Regions from separate parts of the Nonomuraea sp. NPDC048901 genome, predicted to be linked through region 1. Evidence: riboswitches for the same ligand, from Rfam matches in the RefSeq annotation. Region 1 holds a riboswitch; the other holds the start of a gene.

The links. A riboswitch is a leader RNA that binds a small molecule or an ion and turns the genes downstream of it on or off. The one in region 1 is predicted to bind thiamine pyrophosphate.
Region 2: it holds a riboswitch for thiamine pyrophosphate, as region 1 does, so the genes downstream of both, AB0C30_RS01495 (cytosine permease) here and AB0C30_RS18715 (FAD-dependent oxidoreductase) in region 1, are expected to answer to the same signal.

The regions. Positions count from the first base shown of each region.
Region 1 is NZ_JBEZFW010000005.1:223,774-229,623, reverse strand. It holds gene AB0C30_RS18735 (polyprenyl synthetase family protein) at 1-347, shown strand, start outside; gene thiE (thiamine phosphate synthase) at 469-1,104, opposite strand; gene AB0C30_RS18725 (Rv2175c family DNA-binding protein) at 1,082-1,456, opposite strand; gene AB0C30_RS18720 (FAD-dependent oxidoreductase) at 1,487-2,650, opposite strand; TPP riboswitch at 2,709-2,826, shown strand; gene AB0C30_RS18715 (FAD-dependent oxidoreductase) at 2,816-4,117, shown strand; gene thiS (sulfur carrier protein ThiS) at 4,114-4,314, shown strand; gene AB0C30_RS18705 (thiazole synthase) at 4,307-5,062, shown strand; gene pknB (Stk1 family PASTA domain-containing Ser/Thr kinase) at 5,349-5,850, shown strand, end outside.
Region 2 is NZ_JBEZFW010000001.1:284,730-290,579, reverse strand. It holds gene AB0C30_RS01505 (PAS domain S-box protein) at 1-1,649, opposite strand, end outside; gene AB0C30_RS01500 (methylated-DNA--[protein]-cysteine S-methyltransferase) at 1,746-2,312, shown strand; gene AB0C30_RS01495 (cytosine permease) at 2,322-3,665, opposite strand; TPP riboswitch at 3,656-3,768, opposite strand; gene AB0C30_RS01490 (rhodanese-like domain-containing protein) at 3,794-4,117, opposite strand; gene AB0C30_RS01485 (helix-turn-helix domain-containing protein) at 4,114-4,548, opposite strand; gene AB0C30_RS01480 (MFS transporter) at 4,624-5,850, shown strand, end outside.

The DNA of each region.
Region 1 (5,850 bases):
ACGACATCCTGGGCGTGTTCGGCGACCCGGCGCAGACCGGCAAACCGGCGGGCGACGACCTGCGCGAGGGCAAGCGGACGATGCTCGTCGCCCGGACGCTGGCCGCGGCCGCACCCGGCGACGCCGAGACCGTGCGCGCCCTGCTCGGTGACCCCGGGCTCGACGAGGACGGGGTGGCCGCGCTGCGGCGCATCATCGAGGGCACCGGGGCGCTGCGCCAGTGCGAGGACATGATCGGCGACTACCTCGGCGAGGCGCTGACGTTCCTCGGCAAGGCGCCGATCACACCGGAGGCCCGCGCGGCCCTGTCGGACCTGGCGGTGGCCGCCACCTCACGCACCACCTGAGCCATCACACGCACTACCTGTCACTCTCAGGCACGCCTGAACGGCCGCACGTACAACCCGCCGCCCCACACACCACCTGAGTACGGCGCGGCGGGCGCCGGAGGGCGCCCGCGCGCGTCTGTCAGCCGGCCAGGCGCTTGGCGAACTCCGCTGCCGCGGCGCCCGGATCCTCGGCCTCCGTGATGGCGCGTACCACCACAACCCGTTCGACCCCGTACGACCTGACCTGGTCGAGATTGCCCAGGTCGATGCCGCCGATGCCGAACCACGGCCGCCCGGTGCCGAGCGACGCCGCGTGCCGCAGCAGCGACGGCCCCGGCGCGTGGCGGCCCGGCTTGGTCGGCGTCGGCCAGACGGGACCGCAGCAGAAGTAGTCGACGCCCTCCTCCACGGCCGCGGCGGACGCCTCGGCGACGGAGTGGGTGGACCGTCCGATGAAGACGTCGTCGCCGAGTATCTCTCGCGCGACCTTCACCGGAAGATCGTCCTGCCCCAGGTGGAGCACGTCGGGCCGGGCGGCGTAGGCGATGTCGGCCCGGTCGTTGACCGCCAGCAGCCGGCCGTGCCGGTCGCAGGCGTCGCGGAAGACCTCGAGGAGCGCGAGCTCTTCGCGCGCCTCCAGCCCCTTCTCCCGCAACTGGACGATGTCCACGCCCGCGGCCAGCACCGCGTCGAGGAATTCGGCCAGGTCACCGCGTTCGCGACGGCCGTCCGTGCAGAGGTAGAGGCGGGCGTCAGAAAGCGAGGGCTTGGGCACGCCGCTTGACCTCGGTATGGCGACCGGCCCTGATGGCGTCGACCGGCGAGCCGGGCAGGGAGTCGTCGGGAGTGAAGAGCCAGCGCAGCGACTCGATGTCGTCGTAACCGGAGTCGCGCAGCACGGAGAGTGTGCCGGGCAGACCCTTCATCACGTCCTTTCCGTCAAGGAACACCGCGGGCACTTGTGGCCCACCACCACCCCGGCGCACACCGAGCAGTTTCCGGTCCTTGAGGAGTTGCTTGGCCCGCCCTATCGAAAGGTCGAGGCGCGCGGCCACTTCGGGGAGAGTGAGCCACTCGGCGACGAGCTGGTCGGTCTCCCGGTCGATCTGCGCAACAGAAAGCGTCACGAAACCACAACTACCACATGGCGTGCTTGCTCAAACAACACAGTCCCGTAGGGAGAGGTCGGGATCTACCAGGCGTTCGGCGTCTACGCGGTGTCCGGCTTCGATGATTCTGCGGCCCTGGACGAGGTCTCGGGGCCGGTCCACGGCGAGTACCGCGGCCAGGGTGTCGTCCGAGGTGAGCCAGCAGGCCGACCATTTTCCGCCGAGTTCGCCTCGGTAGAGGAGGCGGTCTCCGGCCGGGTGGTGGCCCGCGTACTGGACCATGTGACCGAACTGCTCAGACCAGAAATAGGGCACCGGGTCATAGGCGGCCTCGACACCCAGCAGCGTGGCGGCGGCCACCTCGGGTGAGTTGAGCGCGGCGTCCCAATGCTCGACCCTCAGCCTGGTCTCGAACCGGCGCGACCACCAGGCGGCGCAGTCGCCCACGGCCACGACGTTCGGCAGGGAGGTGCGCAGGTGTTCGTCGGTGACGACGCCGTTGTCCAGGTCGATGCCGGAGCCCGCGAGCCAGCCGACGGTCGGGCGTACTCCGACACCGGTGACGACCACGTGCGCCTCGATGAGGCTTCCGTCCGCGAGCGTGACGCCGCCGTCGTCCACTGAGCCGACCAGGGTGTTGAGCCGCAGGTCGATGCCCTCGTACCAGCCCTGGGTGCGGGCGCCGATCTCAGGGCCGACCGCCTGGGCGAGCGGGGTGGGGCCGGCCTCGATCACGGTCACCTCGCAGCCGGCCCGGCGGGCGGCGGTGGCCACCTCGGCGCCGATCCAGCCGGCGCCGATGATCACCACGTGGGCGCCCTTGACGAGCCGGGCGCGCAGCTCCAGCGCGTCGTCGAGGGTACGCAGCACGTGCTGGCGGCCGTCGCCGGGCAGCGTGATCGGCTCGGCGCCGGTGGCGATCACCAGGCCGTCATAGCCGAGCTCGCCCTCGGTTGTCTCGACGACGCCGGGACGCAGCGCCTTGGCCGAGACGCCCGGCCAGAAGTCCACCTCCAGCACGGCGAGGTCGGCGTCGACGAAGCTGGAGTCACTGCTGCCGGACAGGACCGCCTTCGACAAGGGTGGCCGATCGTACGGCCGGTGCCGCTCTTGCCCGATCAGCGTGATCCTGCCGTCGAACCCTTTCGCGCGCAGCGCCTCGACACTCCGTACACCGGCCAGACCGGCGCCTGCCACCACCACATGATTCACGTTCAAGACCATAACGGGGCCCGTGCCGGGACGTCGCGCCGAGGCCGTAGGGTGGAGACGTAAGACGCGCGGGAGTCCGGCCGTTTACCGGGCTGAGAGGAAGGCTGCACCGGGCCTTCGACCGCAAGACACCTGATCCGGATCATGCCGGCGAAGGGAGCGGACGTGGACATCGTCGTAGGCGGCGGGATCATCGGGCTGTCCATCGCCTGGCGCCTGTCCCGCTCGGGTCGGCCGGTCACCGTGGTCGACCCGGCTCCGGCCACCGGGGCCTCGCACGCGGCGGCGGGCATGCTGGCACCGGTGAGCGAGGTCACGTACACGGAGGAGCCGCTGCTCCGGCTGGGCCTCGCCGCACTGCGCCGCTGGCCGTCCTTCGCCTCCGAACTCGCCACCGACGCCGACCTCGACGCCGGTACGGGATCCGCCGCCAACCGCTCTCACCGCGATGCTGGTACGGGATTCGCCGCCTCCGACGTCGGCCTCCATGCTGCTGCGGGTCCCGCCACCAACCGCCTTGACGAAGCGGGGGCAGCTGAAGCGGTCGTGAGCGGGCTCAGTGAGGCCGCGCGGGCCGGGCTGGACTTCCGGGTCGACGGGACGCTGGCCGTGGCGTTCGGGGCCGACGATCTGGCGGCGCTCGGTGAGCTGGCCGCGTTCATGGAGAAGCTGGGGCTACCGGTCGAGCGGCTGACCGGGCGCGAGTGCCGCCGGCTGGAGCCCATGCTGGCGCCCTCCGTACGCGGTGGGCTACTGGCCCGTGGAGACGCCTGGGTGGACCCGCGCCGTGTCACCGCCGCGCTCCTGGCCGCACTCGACCGCCTGGGCGTCCCCCTCGTCCGGGCTCGCGTCAGCGAACTGCTCCGGGACGGCGACAAGGTGGTGGGCGTACGCCTCACACCCCCAGACGGGACGGCCACCCTGGACAAGGGCCGCCCGCAGGTGGACATCCCCCATGAGATCCGGGGCGAGCGGGTCGTACTGGCGGCCGGGGCGTGGAGCGCCGGGCTGGTCGATGTCCCGGTGCGACCGGTCAAGGGGCAGATCATGCGGCTGCGCTCCCCTCAGCCCCTGCTCGGCAGGTGCGTACGCGGGACGGTCCACGGGAAATCCGTGTACCTGGTGCCAAGGGGTGACGGTGAGCTGGTGGTCGGGGCGACCCAGGAGGAGCTGGGGTTCGACACGAGGGTGACGGCGGGCGGACTGTACGAGCTGCTGCGGGACGCCCACGAGCTGGTGCCGGGCGTCACCGAGCTGGAGATCGCCGACGTGGTGGCGGGGCTGCGGCCGGGCACACCGGACAACGTTCCGCTCATCGGGCCCAGCGGGACGCCGGGGCTGGTGCTGGCCACTGGGCATCACCGGGGCGGGGTGCTGCTGGCTCCGCTCACGGCGGCCATTCTGCTGGGCGAGGAGAGCGAGCTCGCGGAGCTGTGCTCGCCGCTGAGGTATCGGGATATTTCATGAATGTGATCATCAATGGGGCCCCGCACGAGGTGCCCGACGGCACCACCGTGGCGCAGGCCGTACTCACGCTCACCACGGCGACGACCGGCGTGGCCGTGGCCGTGAACGACGAGGTGGTGACGCGGAGCGCCTGGGAGACGACGGCGCTCGGCGACAGCGACCGGATGGAAGTGCTGACGGCGGTGCAAGGTGGATGATCTGCTCATAGCCGGAGAGAAGTTCTCCTCCCGGCTCATCATGGGCACCGGCGGTGCCCCGTCGCTGGAGGTGCTCGACCAGGCGCTGGTCGCGTCCGGCACCGAGCTGACGACCGTCGCCATGCGGCGGCTCGACCCCAGTGCGCCCGGCTCGGTGCTCGACGTACTGCGCGAACGCGGCATCAAGGTCCTGCCCAACACCGCCGGCTGCTTCACCGCGGGCGACGCCGTGCTGACCGCCCGGCTGGCCAGGGAGGCGCTCGGCACGAACTGGGTCAAGCTCGAGGTCATCGCCGACGAGCGGACGCTGCTGCCGGACCCGATCGAGACGTTCGACGCGGCCGAACGGCTGGTGGCCGACGGGTTCGTGGTGCTGCCGTACATCGGGGACGACCCGGCGCTGGCGCGTCGCCTGGAGCTGGCCGGATGTGCCGCGGTGATGCCGCTCGGCGCGCCGATCGGCTCCGGCCTCGGCATCCGCAACCCGCACAACATCGAGCTCATCGTGGAGGCGGCCTCGGTGCCGGTGATCCTCGACGCGGGCATCGGTACGGCCAGCGACGCCGCCCTGGCGATGGAGCTGGGCTGCGATGCCGTACTCCTGGCCACGGCCGTCACCAGGGCGCAGCGGCCGGAGCTGATGGCGACGGCCATGAGAGCGGCCGTCCAGGCGGGCCGGCTCGCCCACCAGGCGGGCCGCATCCCCCGCCGCCGCTACGCGGAGGCCTCCTCCCCAACGGGCCCATAGCTACGCGAAGGCCCTCAACGGGCCCGTAGCCACGCGAAGGCCCCTGACTTGCCCGTAGCCACGCGAAGGCCCCTGACTTGCCCGTAGCCACGCGAATGCTGCGGACGGGCCCGTAGCCACTCGGAGGCCGCCGGACGGGCCCGTAGCCACTCGACGCCACGCGGAACCGGCGAGACAGGATATGTCCGGTTATGTTCCAGATAGGCGCGTTCCAACGAGCACGGCTCGGCATCGGTTTCGGATGGTCAGGCCTTGCCAGTGGCAAAACGCCCGTAAACTCAGCGGGGTGGACACGACGACAGCGGACCCTCTCGTCGGACGGCTGCTCGATGGGCGTTACCGCATCGAGTCCCGGATCGCGCGAGGCGGTATGGCGACCGTCTACCTGGCGCTCGACGTCCGGCTTGACCGCACGGTCGCGCTGAAGGTCATGCATCGCTCGCTCGCCGAGGACCCGGCGTTCGTGCGGCGGTTCATCGGCGAGGCCAAGTCCGTGGCCAGCCTCTCGCACCCCAACGTGGTGCACGTCTTCGACCAAGGCACCGACGGTGACGTGGTCTATCTGTCGATGGAGTACGTCCCCGGCAAGACGCTCCGCGACACCCTGCGCGACCGGGGCAGGCTGCCCGCCCGCGAGGCGCTGGAGATCATGATACCGGTGCTCGCGGCCTTGGGCGCGGCCCATCAGGCCGGCATGGTGCACCGCGACGTCAAACCCGAGAACGTCCTGCTCACCGACGACGGCCGGGTCAAGGTGGTGGACTTCGGCCTGGCCCGGGCGATCGAGG
Region 2 (5,850 bases), on a different contig from region 1:
GCGATGCCGACGCCCTCATCGTCCACGACCACGACCACGGCGTCGTCCTCGGGCCAGGCGCCCACGCTGATCAGGCCGCCCGTCGGCGAATACTTGAAGGCGTTCTCCAGCAGCTGGCCGAGGATGATGTCGGTGGCGAGCGCGTCGCCTCTGACGTACGGCAGCGCGTCGGGGATGGCCACCTCCACCCGGTGCCTGTCGGACAGCACGGGCAGCCCGAGCGTGGCCGCGTGGATCCGCTCGGCCAGATCGAACGCCTCGATGCGCACCGGCGGCTCGTCGGCGCCCGCCCTGGCGCCGAGCAGCAGGTGGTCCATGAGCTGGCCGAGCGACCTGGCCCGCTCGGCGATCGTGTGGACGGCGGAGCGCCGCTCGGTGTCGTTCAGCTTGTCCCAGCGCGCGTCGAGCGTGCTGGCGAACCCGCGCACGATCGTGATGGGCGTGCGCAGCTCGTGGCTGGTCGTGGCCAGGAACAGGTCCTTGGCCTCCTCCAGCTCCTTGGCCGTGGTCACGTCGCGGAAGTCGACGACCACCTCTCCGGTCTCCACGATCTGGGCGCTGACCACGTCCAGCCAGCGCCCGCTCTCCAGCTGGTAGGTGAGCTTCTCTCCCGGGCTGGGCAGCGGGAAGGGCAGCGGCCCGCCGATTACGGCCTCTCCCGGCGTCGCGGTGAGCTCGGCGGCGGCCGGGTTCCACTGGCTGACCCGCCCGGCGCGGTCGAGCACGGCGATGCCGTCGGCGCTGGCGTCGAACACCGCCCGCTCGTGCGCCCGCTGGCGTACGGCCTCCTGATAGGCCACCGCGTTGCCGACCGCGATGCCGGCGTGCCCGGCCAGCAGCTCCAGGAGTTCGAGCTCCAGATGGCCGGGCTTGTGCTCGGCGAACAGCGCGTACAGCGCCCCGTAGGGACGGCCACCGACCGCCGCCAGGCCGAGCGCGATCGTGTGCAGCCCGTCGAGCTCGGCCCACACCAGGTCGCCAAGCCCCTGCGACTCCAGCATCACCGTCTTCCCGGTACGTAAGAGCTTGCCGACCAGGCTGGTACGCAGCTCGGCCGTCACGTCCTTGAGCGAGTCGGGCAACTGGTGCGCGCTCACCAGCCGCAGCCGCTCGCCCTCGATGAGCACGAAGCCGCCCGCGTCGGCGCCGGTCAGCTCGGTCAGGCTGGCCGCGATGCGGTCGAGCACCGTGGACAGCTCCAGCTCGGCGTTGATGTCGCCGACCACGTCGGTGAGCCGGCGCACCAGCCGGGCCCGCCGCGCCATGCGGTTCCTGGCGGCCTCGTCAGCCTCGGTCAGATGGTGCACGAAGACGTAGCCCGCCACGGCGCTGCCCGTGAGCAGCGCGCTCGTGTCGACCCTCAGGTCGAGCACGGTGCCGTCCCTGCGCAACCGCTTGGTGCGCAGCGACACCTGGCCGCCCGTACGCACCCGTTCGAGCACCGCGTTGTGCTCCGCTGTCAGCTCCCCCGGCACGATCGGCGCCCTGCGGCCCAGCATCTCCTCGGCCGACCAGCCGAAGAGCCGCTCCGCCGCCCGGTTCCAGACGAGTACGGTCTGGTCCCTGTCGAGCGCGACCACGGCGTTGGGCGAGCTGGCGAGCACCGCGCGAGCGATCTCATCGTCACTGCCTGCTCTGTCGTCACCCACACCTCCATAGTGCCTGTGGCGTGCGGCGTTCGTCGGGCGATCCGTCCGATACGCTGCGGGCACGGCCTTTCAGGGCGGCGGAAGAGGGTGGCGGGTATGTCCAGTGGAGACCTCGATGCCCTGCTGCGGGTGACTTCCGCCACCTATCGCGGCGAGGTGCCGCCCGATGTGGCGTTCGGCACCTATGACGGCGCGGTCGGCCGGCTGGTGCTGGCGGTGAGCGGCAAGGGCATCGTGGCGTGCAGCTTCGAGTCGGAGGACACCGTCTTCGAGTTGGTCGTCCGGCATGTGGGCGCGTTCGTCGGGCCCGACCCCGGGCGGCTCGATCCGGTGCGCAGGGAGCTCGACGCCTACTTCTCCGGGCGCCTGCGGGCCTTCGCCACGCCGGTGGACCTGTCCATCGCCACGACGTTCGCCCGCACGGTGCTGCAGAAGACCATGGCCGTGCCCTACGGGGAGACGGCGACCCTCGACGAGATCGGCGAGAGCATCGGCCGCCCGCGCGCGCTGCGCGCGGTCGGCAACGCGCTCAACGCCAACCCCGTCTGTGTGGTCGTGCCGTGCCACCGGATCGTGCCGGGCGACGGCGAACTCGGCGACTACGCGGGCGGCCAGGCCGCCAAGCGTCATCTCCTCAACATCGAGAAACGCTCGCGGGCCTGAGGTACGTACTCAACGACGCGTGATCGACGCGCGCCTGGTCGCCCAGCCGATCGCCAGCGTCACCAGAGCCGCCACGAGAGCCGCGCCCAGGGCCCCGTTCATCCACGGCTGCCTGGTGAACCCGATGGCCTCGCGTACGGCCGCCCAGAGGCCGTCCCACTGCGCGACCGTGGGCGTGGAGGTGGTCAGCCAGTAGGCCACGAAACCGAGCGCCCAGGGCACCAGCATGGACCAGCGAGCGGGCGCGTCCTCGTCGGTGTTCCACCCCGAGGATCCGCCGAGCAGGAAGTAGTCGACCGCCAGCACCGCGAACATCGGCACGAACACCGCACCGATCACGCCCAGGAACGCCCCGTACGAGTTCACGTCGACCACCAGCGCGATGGCGGTGGTCAGCACGCCGATGGCGATCGAGAAGACCCGCCGGTCGACGCGCGGCATGAGGTTCTGCAGGGACATGGTCGTGGAGTAGACGTTCGCGAACGACTGGTCGGCCTCCCGCAGCACCAGGATCGCGAAGAACAGCGCGCCCAGCGGCACCGCGACGAACGCCCCGAACACGGCCGTGCCGTCGGCGGCCACCGCGGCGGACCCGGCGATGGCCACCGCGTAGACGCCCAGCCCCAGGCAGGCGACCTGGGCCAGCGTGTAGCCGCCGACCACGCCCGCGAAGGCCGCCTGGCTCGACCTGGAGTGCCGGGCGAAGTCGGCGGCGATCGGCACCCACGAGACCGACAGCGCGATGACGTAGTCGACCGCGGGCGCGAAAGCCGTCCACGACCCGCCGCCCTGCGGGGGAGCCTTCGACAGGAACGCCACCGCGAACCAGACCAGCGAGATGATCACCCCGATGGTGACGTAACGCCGCAGCAGCCGGACCGACCCGAGCGGCCAGATGGTCAGCGACGTGGTCAACGCCCCCGCCACCACCACCCACACCTGGTACGGCACCACGTCGCCGAAGATGGCCATCGCACCCTTGGCGATCACCCACAGCTCGAAGGCGCCCCACCCGATCATCTGGACGATGTTGAGCACGGTCGGGATGTAGGACAGCCGCGCCCCGAACAACCCGCGCAGCAGCACCATCGCCGGCCGCCCGGTCTGCGTGCCCGGGATGGCCGACAGCCCCACCATGGCCGTGCCGACCAGACTGCCGACGAGCGCGGCGAGCAGGGCGGCGGTCAGGCTGAGCGGGCTGCCGCCGAGCGGGTCGAGCAGGAACAGCGCGCCGCTGAACCCCAGCAGGCTCACCGCCAGGTTCGCCCACAGGGCCCCCTGGTCGAGCAGCCCGAGCGTCTTGGGGGGCGTCCCTTCGAGGGTCAGCGGGACTTCGTCGACGACATGCGTCATCTCACACTCCCTACGCCGGCATTACCCGGACAGGTTCATGCGGTCGGCGACAGATCAGTCGCCCTCTCAGCCCGGTGCACCCCGAGCTCCCGCGGTTTGTGTAGTTGTCGAGCGGATTATGCCATCCGTCAGGCGACGAACGGCGGGCGCCCCGTCTCACTGACCATCGGGCGGCGCGCGCCCGCCCAGGACTGCATGCCGCCGTCGACGTTGACCGCCTCGCGCCCGAGCTGGTTGAGCCAGGCCGCGACCTGGAACGACCGGCCGCCGACCCGGCAGACCACGTAGACGGTCCGGTCGCCCGGCACCTCCTCGACCCGCCCCTGGATCTGCGTCATCGGGATGTGCACCGCCTCGGGGGCGTGCCCGGCCACCCATTCGTCCTGTTCGCGCACGTCGAGCAGGTAGGCGTCAGCGGGAACGTCGCTTGCCGGAATCTCTGGAACCGTCATGCCTCCATCATCTCGCGTCGCTCATCGTAGGCAGCACGCGCCGTGGCGATCTCCTGCCGGTGCTCCTCGGTCCAGGTGACCAGGCTCTTGATCGTCTGGTGCAGCGTCCGGCCGAGCGGCGTGAGCGCGTAGTCGACCCTCGGGGGCACGACGGGGTGGACCGTACGGCTGACCAGGCCGTCGCGCTCCAGGTGGCGCAGGGTCACGCTGAGCATCCGCTGGCTGACCCCGTCGATCTCGCGGCGCAACTGGGTGAAGCGCAGGCTCTGGCAGTCGAGCAGCGCGATGACCAGCAGCGACCACTTGTCGGCGACCCGGTCGAGTATCTGCCGGACCTCGCAGTCCTCCCTGGTGTCCCACTGCCACACGTCGTAGTCGTCGTCCACGGTGCTCTCGCAGTAACCGGGTGACTTAGAAGTGCCGTCTTCCATGACATTTCATACTGCCGGATGATTTGGATGGTTACCAGAGATAACCGAATGCCGATAAGTAACCAGGAGTTGACCATGTCCAAACGCGCTTGGGGCATGTTGATCGTGCTGTGCGGGGCCATCTTCATCGAGGGCACCGACGTGGCCATGCTGAACGTGGCCCTGCCGTCGATCAGGGCGGATCTGGGGCTGTCCACGGGCATGCTGAGCGGGGTGGTGAGCGCCTACGTCCTGGGCTGTGGCGGTTTCATCCTGCTCGGCGGCCGGGCGGCCGACCTGCTGGGCAGGCGCAGGATGTTCCTGCTCTGGCTCGGCGTGTTCGTGGTGTTCTCCGGGCTGGGCGGGTTCGCGACCGAGGGGTGGGTGCTGCTGGTCGCCAGGTTCCTCACCGGGGTCGCGGCCGCCTTCATGATGCCCGCCGGGCTGTCGCTGATCACCACGAGCTTCTCCGAGGGCAGGCAGCGCAACCGCGCGCTGCTGGTGTACGCGGGGACGGGGGCCGCCGGGTTCGCGCTCGGGCTGGTGATCGGTGGTCTGCTGAGCTCGATCGGCTGGCGCTGGGTCTTCTTCGCGCCCGTCCTCTTCTCGCTGGCGATCCTGATCGCCGCCGTCCCGCTGCTGAAGGAGCAGCGGACGCCCCGGCCCGCCGGCGGCGTCGACCTGGCCGGGGCCGCGACCATCACCGGCGCGATGACGCTGCTGGTCTATGGCCTGGTACGGCTGGAGCACCCCACCGACGGCCCGGCCTGGACCGTCGGCGCGTTCGCGGGCGGCGTGGCGCTGCTGGCGGCGTTCGTGGTGATCGAGCGGCGGTCGGCCACTCCGCTCGTCCGCCTGGGCATCCTGCGCTCCGCGCCACTGGTGCGCGCCAACCTGACTGCGCTGCTGCTCACCGCGTCGTTCTTCGGCTTCCAGTTCCTCGTCACGCTGTACCTGCAGGAGTTGCGCGGCTGGTCCACCGTCCAGACCGGGCTGGCCCTGCTCGCCGCCGCCGCCGACGTGGCGCTCGCGCCCACGCTGACCCCCTGGCTGGTGCAGAGGTACGGCAACGCCCGGGTGATCTTCGGCGGCCTGCTGTCCGGGCTCGCGGCTTACGGCCTGTTCGTGGGGGTCGGGATGAACTGGTCGTACGCGGCCATGCTGCCGTCGATGCTGCTGATCGGCCTGATGTTCGCCTTCGTGTACGGCCCGCTCACGATCGTCGCCACGGAGGGCATCGCGGAGGACGAGCAGGGCTTGGCCGGTGGGCTGCTGAACTCGGCCTTCCAGTTCGGCGCGGCACTCGGGCTGTCCATGGTCACG